Regions from separate parts of the Variovorax sp. GW531-E2 genome, predicted to be linked through region 1. Evidence: predicted binding sites of a transcription regulator. Region 1 holds the regulator's gene; the other holds the start of a gene.

Region 1 (3,381 bases):
GGCTGGTGCGCGCCGACGCCGGCGAGATCACCATCGACGGCGAGCCCATCGCCCACATGCCCATTCACCGCCGCGCGCGCATGGGCCTGAGCTACCTGCCGCAGGAAGCCTCGATCTTCCGCAAGCTCACGGTCGAGGAAAACGTGCGCGCCGTGCTCGAGCTGCAGCGCGAGCCCGACGCCAACGGCCGCATGATGCCGCTGACCAAGCAGCACACCGAAGAGCGCCTGGCCGACCTGCTGGCCGACCTGCGCGTGGACCACCTGCGCGATTCGCCCGCGCTCGCACTGTCGGGCGGCGAGCGCCGCCGCGTCGAGATCGCGCGCGCGCTGGCCACGCAGCCGCGCTTCATCCTGCTGGACGAGCCCTTCGCCGGCATCGACCCGATCGCCGTGATCGAGATCCAGCGGATCATCAGCTTCCTGAAAGAGCGCGGCATCGGCGTGCTCATCACCGACCACAACGTGCGTGAGACGCTGGGCATCTGCGATCACGCGTTCATCATCAGCGACGGGCACGTGCTGGCACAAGGCACACCCTCGGAGATCGTCGACAACGCCGAGGTACGCAGGGTGTACCTGGGCGAGCACTTCCGGATGTGACCGTGCGGCGAGGGTCAAGGATCATCGTGGCCGCCGTCCGCGCGGAGCTTCCTCGCGGGGGCCGCCGCGCACGGCCGCCCGAAGCGGCCGGCCCGCCCCCGGTAGGGGGTTGGCGTAGCGCGAAGCGCGCAGCCTGGGGGGGAGCCATTTCCTCATGAAGCAAGGGCTGTCCCTTCGCGTCTCGCAGCATCTGGCCTTGACGCCACAGCTGCAGCAGTCCATTCGCCTGCTCCAGCTCTCCACGCTCGAACTGAGCCAGGAAGTGGAGCAGATGCTGGACGAGAACCCGTTCCTCGAACGCACCGCGGAAGAAGCGGCGCGCGAGGAGTTCGGGCTGGACACGGCCGACGCGCCGGTGCCGCGCGACGACGTGGGCGAGGGGGAGGCCGAGTTCACGCCGTCCGCCGCCAGCACTTCCTCCACGTCCAGCGACACCAGCACCTCGACCCCCGACACCGACGGCCCCGCCGCCGAGATCGCCGAGCGCGAGCCCGATTGGGAAGGCGACGGCACTGTCGACATGGCGCCCGACGACAGCGAGTGGGGCAGCGATGCGCCCGCGCGCCAGAACAACCTGGGCGACGACGAGCGGGCCGACGCCACCGAACTCGCGCGCAGCCAGGAGTCGCTGCAGTCCTTCCTGCATCGCCAGGCGCTGAGCCTGCGCCTGAACGAAAACGACTGCGCCGCGCTGCGCTTCCTGATCGAATCGCTCAACGACGACGGCTACCTCGAAGACTCGCTGCCCGCGCTGGCCTCGGGCCTGGCGGGCGACGACAACGACCAGTTCGACGACCTCGTGCACCACTTCCAGGTGGCGCTGGGCCTGCTGCAGAGCCTGGAGCCGGTCGGCGTCGGTGCGCGCGACCTCGGCGAATGCCTGAGCATCCAGCTGAAGGCGCTCGCCAGCGAAGACGAGACCGAGGCCGAGGCGCTCATCCGCAAGACCGCCATCGCGATCTGCAAGCAGCCCATGGAGCTGCTCGCGCGGCGCGACTTCAAGCGCCTGGCCACGCTCACGCGCACCAACGAAGAGCTGGTGCGCTCGGCGCTGCAGATCATTGCGCGGCTCGAACCCAAGCCGGGGCGCCGTTTCGTCGATGTAGAGCGCAACATCGTCATTCCCGATGTGATCGTCACCAAGACCGGGCGCGGCACCAACGTGAAGTTCCGCGTCATGCTCAACCCCGAGGTCATGCCGCGCCTGCGCGTGCACGACATCTACGCCGGCGCGCTCAAGTCGCACAAGGGCGAGGGCAGCCAGGCGCTGTCGCAGCGGCTGCAGGAGGCGCGCTGGTTCATCAAGAACATCCAGCAGCGCTTCGACACCATCCTGCGCGTGAGCAACGCCATCGTCGAGCGCCAGAAGAGCTACTTCGTGCACGGCGAGCTGGCCATGCGCCCGCTGGTGCTGCGCGAGATCGCCGACGAGCTGGGCCTGCACGAGTCGACCATCTCGCGCGTGACCACCGCCAAGTACATGGCCACGCCCTTCGGCACGGTCGAGCTCAAGTACTTCTTCGGCTCGGCGCTGGGCACCGAGACCGGCGGCAACGCGTCGAGCACCGCGGTGCGCGCGCTGATCAAGCAGTTCGTGAGTTCCGAGAGCATCAAGAAGCCGCTGTCCGACAGCCAGATCTCCGAGATGCTGAAAGAGCAGGGCATCGAGTGCGCGCGCCGCACCGTCGCCAAGTACCGCGAAGCGCTGCGCATCGCACCCGCCAACCTGCGCAAGGCACTCTAGAAGACCGACGATGACGAGCCGCCTGCTGTCGCGCTGTGGGCATTGGGTGGTCGTCATCGCGGCGGCGCTGCTGTTTGCCGGCTGCGCCACGCTGCCCGACGAGGCACCGCGCCCGCCCACCAAGGCCATCGCCGTCTCGGCCGACACCGCGCTCGGCAAGATCGCGCTGGCCTCGCAGCCCGATCCCGACCTCAGCGGCTTTCGCCTGATGCCCGGCGGCGACTTCGCCTTCGACACGCGGCTGCAGCTGGCGCGCCGCGCGCAGCGCACGCTCGACGTGCAGTACTACCAGATCGAGAACGACGAGACCGGCCGCTACCTGCTGCGCACCCTGCGCGATGCGGCCCAGCGCGGGGTGCGCGTGCGCCTGTTGATGGACGACCTGTACACGTCCGGCGAAGACGAACTGCTGCTCGGCCTTGCCGCCACGCCGAACGTGGAGCTGCGCCTGTTCAACCCGTTCCCGGCCGGGCGCGGCAGCCTGCTCAAGCGCTTCACCGCATCGCTGTTCGACTTCAGCCGCGTCAACCGCCGCATGCACAACAAGCTCTTCATCGCCGACGGCGCGATGGCGGTGGCGGGCGGGCGCAACATCGGCAACCAGTACTTCCGCCGCACCACGGGCCCGAACTTCATCGACCTCGACACCTTCGTCACGGGTGCGCTGATCCCGCGCCTGGGCGTGCTGTTCGACCAGTACTGGAACAGCCCGCACGTGCGCCCGATCGGCGCGGTCGTGCACACCGACCTGCCGCGCGAAGAGCTGCAGCGCCGCTTCGACGCCGCCACCGGCCCCGACACCACGCCCCCACCGCCCAGGCCCGCGCCCAACGACCTGCTCGGCTACAGCCCCGTGGCCGACGACCTCGACGCCGGCAAGCTCGGCCTGATCTGGACCACCGCCGAGGCGTATGCCGATTCACCTGACCGCGTGATCGGCAAGACCGCGTCGTATGGCGGCGTGCCGCTGCTCGACGTGGACAGCGTGCGCTACAACGTGGTCGAGCAGATGCGCCGCGCGCGCAGCGAGGTGAC
Region 2 (3,381 bases), on a different contig from region 1:
ACGATGTGGGCCATGGGCACGTAGCTGAAGGTGAACCAGATCACCGAGAACAGCAGCACGGCCGAGAACTTGGCGCGTTCTGCAAAAGCGCCGACGATCAGCGCCACGGTGATGGCCGCGAAGGTGCCCTGGAAGGCGAAGAACACGTATTCGGGGATCGTGGTCAACGCGCCGAAGGTCTCCTGCGTGATGCCCTTCATGAAGATCTTGTCGAAGCTTCCGAAGAAGTTGCCGTCGCCTGTGAAGGCCAGGCTGTAGCCGTAGATGGCCCACAGCAGGCTGATGAGCGAGAAGATCACGAAGACCTGCATCAGCACCGACAGCATGTTCTTGGAGCGGCCCAGGCCGCCGTAGAACAGCGCCAGGCCGGGGATGGTCATCAGGATCACGAGCAGGGTCGAGGTGAGCATCCAGGCGGTGTCGCCGGAGTCGACCTTGGGCGCGGGGGCAGCGGCCGGTGCGGCGGGCGCGGCCTCGGCGGCTGCGGGTGCCGCAGCCGCTGCAGGAGCGGGCGCAGCTGCGGCAGGTGCAGCAGGTGCCGATGCAGCCGGTGCCTCAGGGGTGGCGGCGGGTGCCTGGGCCAGCGCCGAAGTACCGGCGACGAAGACGCTCAAGCCGAGCGCAAGAGAGACAAGAAGTTTTTTCATAGTCGTTGTTCTTTCGGGCCAGGACTCGATCAGAGGGCTTCGCGGCCCGTTTCGCCGGTGCGGATGCGCACGACCTGTTCGAGGTTGTAGACAAAGATCTTGCCGTCGCCGATCTTCCCGGTGCGCGCGGCGCCTTCCACGGCCTCGATCACGCGGTCGACCAGCTCGTCGGAGATGGCCGCCTCGATCTTCACCTTGGGCAGGAAGTCGACCACGTACTCGGCGCCGCGGTACAGCTCGGTGTGGCCCTTCTGGCGACCGAAGCCCTTCACTTCCGTGACGGTGATGCCCTGCACGCCGATGGCCGAGAGTGCTTCGCGCACCTCGTCGAGCTTGAACGGTTTGATGATGGCTGTGACCAGCTTCATGATGAGTTGCTCCTTCTGGATGGATGAAAGGCGGCGCGGCAACGTGGGCCGCGCCTGGTTGTTGTGTCGATTACAGCGTCTTCGTCAGCGTGAGGATGAAGCGTGCCTTGTTGGGCGAGTAGTAGGTGGTGCCGAAGGTGCCGAAGTCGGGGATCTCGATGCCCGGGTAGGCCACGACCTGGTAGTTGGCCTTCTTGTTGGCGCCCTGCACCGAGCCCGTGAGCGTCAGGCCGCTGCCGAAGTCGTAGGTGGCGCCGATGTTGTAGTCCACGTAGCTCTTGTAGCCCAGGCTGCGGATGTCGCTGGACATGTTGGTGAAGCCGACGGCGGCCTTGAGCGTGACCTTGGGCACGATCTCCTTGCTGTAGGCCAGGTTCAGGTAGCCGGTGTTGCGGCCCTTCAGGCCCGAGCCGGTCTTGGCGCCGGCGTAGCCGAAATAGTCCTTGGACACCGTGTGCGAGTACTTGGCCGTGAACGAGCCGAAGCTGTCGTTGGCGTAGGTGGCGCCCACGTACAGCTCGGTGGTGTTGCCCACCGAGTTGCCCGGGTAGATGTAGGTGAGCGCACCGACGTCCATGTCGACCGGGCCGGCCTTGAACTTGTAGCCGCCGTACAGGTCGCTCTCGATGCTGTTGCCCTTGAGCCAGTTGACGCTGGAGTTCCAGTTGCCGATGTAGAAGCCGCTGTCGCCGAAGGCGTAGTCGAAGCCGCCCTGGATGGCGGGCTTGAAGCCCTTGGTCTTGGCGTAGTCGTTCTTGCCGATCATGTCCTGGTCCTGGCCGCGGAACTTGTAGTTCGTGGTCAGCGAGACATTGCCCGTGAGCAGGGGCGCGGGCGCCGGTGCGGCGGCGTCGGCGGCCTGGGCCATGGCGGCGCCCGAGGCGGTCAGTGCAGTGGCCAGAACGATCAACGCCTGGGCGGCGGTACGGTGCGTCATCAGGGAACTCCTCGCAAGTGTGTTGTTGGACCTGAGCACCCTCAAAGCAGGGAGCGTGCCAAACTGCACGAATACCGCTCCGGCCAGAGGGCGCAGGTGTCCGGCGATGAGCGCCAAATCGTTACAAGCCCTGTTTCCGGCAGTTGCACACGCTTGCACGCTGCACGGTCCTGGGCTTGCACGTCGCAGGCGCACCAACTTGGGGAGAGGGAGAAAAATGAGTCTGTCTTTGGTGCAAAGCCGCGCCTTGCTCGGCCTGGAGGCCGCCGCCGTCACGGTCGAGGTGCATCTGTCGAACGGCCTGCCGAGCTTCACGCTGGTCGGGCTGGCCGAGACCGAGGTCAAGGAGGCGCGCGAGCGCGTGCGCTCGGCGATCCAGAACGCCGGGCTCGAATTTCCGACCAACAAGAAGATCGTCGTCAACCTCGCCCCGGCCGATCTGCCGAAGGACTCGGGCCGCTTCGACCTGCCCATCGCGCTGGGCATCCTCGCGGCCAGCGGGCAGATCGAGAACGCCCGGCTGGCCGGCCACGAGTTCGCCGGCGAGCTGTCGCTGTCGGGCGAACTGCGCCCAGTGCGCGGCGCGCTCGCGATGGCCGTGGCCACCTACACCCAGGGCACGGCCGTGCGGCTGGTGCTGCCCCTGGACAGCGCCCAGGAGGCCGCGCTGGTGCCCGGTGCGCAGGTGTACGGCGCCCGGCACCTGCTCGACGTGGTGCGCCAGTTCGTCGCCAGCGGCGGCGGGCCGGTCGACGCGAGCGACGACGGCTGGACCCGCGTGCGCGCCGCGCCCGGCGACGGCGCCCCGCGCTATGCCGACCTGGCCGACGTCAAGGGCCACACCGGCGCCAAACGCGCCCTCGAGATCGCCGCGGCCGGCGGCCACAGCCTGCTGATGGTGGGCGAGCCGGGCTCGGGCAAGTCGATGCTGGCGCACCGCTTCGCCGGCCTGCTGCCGCCGATGAACGTGGACGAAGCGCTGGAGAGCGCGGCCATCGCCAGCCTCGACGGCCGGCTGGCGCCCGAGCGCTGGATGAGCCGCCCGACGGCCACGCCGCACCACACGGCGAGCGCGGTGGCGCTGGTGGGCGGCGGCTCGCCGCCGCGGCCGGGCGAGATCTCGCGCGCGCACCATGGCGTGCTGTTTTTGGTTATGTGCAACGCGAAAAATCACCAGCTGCAATATCAGGAGTGCAATTCCGGATAGAATTTGATACATATCGTCAAATCAAAAAACATTGACTCAACGTAGCTTCGTCGTCGCGTACTCAAAGCCCGATGGCGCCTTTGCGGCGCGGTATCCAGCCCTGGCCGGCATGCCGTTCATCTTGGACTCGAGGCCTGGACTTCATCGCCTCGCAAGCACCTACCTCATCGATCGAGGCCTCGGTCTCTGGGGCCCACGACAGCAACCGGGCGAGGACGTCGG

Evidence for each region. The regulator sigma-54, encoded in region 1, starts transcription at its own class of promoters, with help from an activator protein. The targets are predictions, from matches to a motif close to TGGCANGNAANCTGCTTT.
Region 2: the regulator sigma-54 is predicted to act here: its motif matches at 1,996-2,013, upstream of AC07XP_RS13185 (TorF family putative porin).

Annotation. Positions count from the first base shown of each region.
Region 1 is NZ_JBWKXQ010000009.1:133,657-137,037, forward strand. Features, by position in the region: gene lptB (LPS export ABC transporter ATP-binding protein) at 1-602, shown strand, start outside; gene rpoN (RNA polymerase factor sigma-54) at 757-2,346, shown strand; gene AC07XP_RS08900 (phospholipase D family protein) at 2,357-3,381, shown strand, end outside.
Region 2 is NZ_JBWKXQ010000018.1:16,693-20,073, forward strand. Features, by position in the region: gene AC07XP_RS13175 (ammonium transporter) at 1-647, opposite strand, end outside; gene glnK (P-II family nitrogen regulator) at 677-1,015, opposite strand; gene AC07XP_RS13185 (TorF family putative porin) at 1,086-1,952, opposite strand; partial or broken gene AC07XP_RS13190 (YifB family Mg chelatase-like AAA ATPase) at 2,170-3,102, shown strand.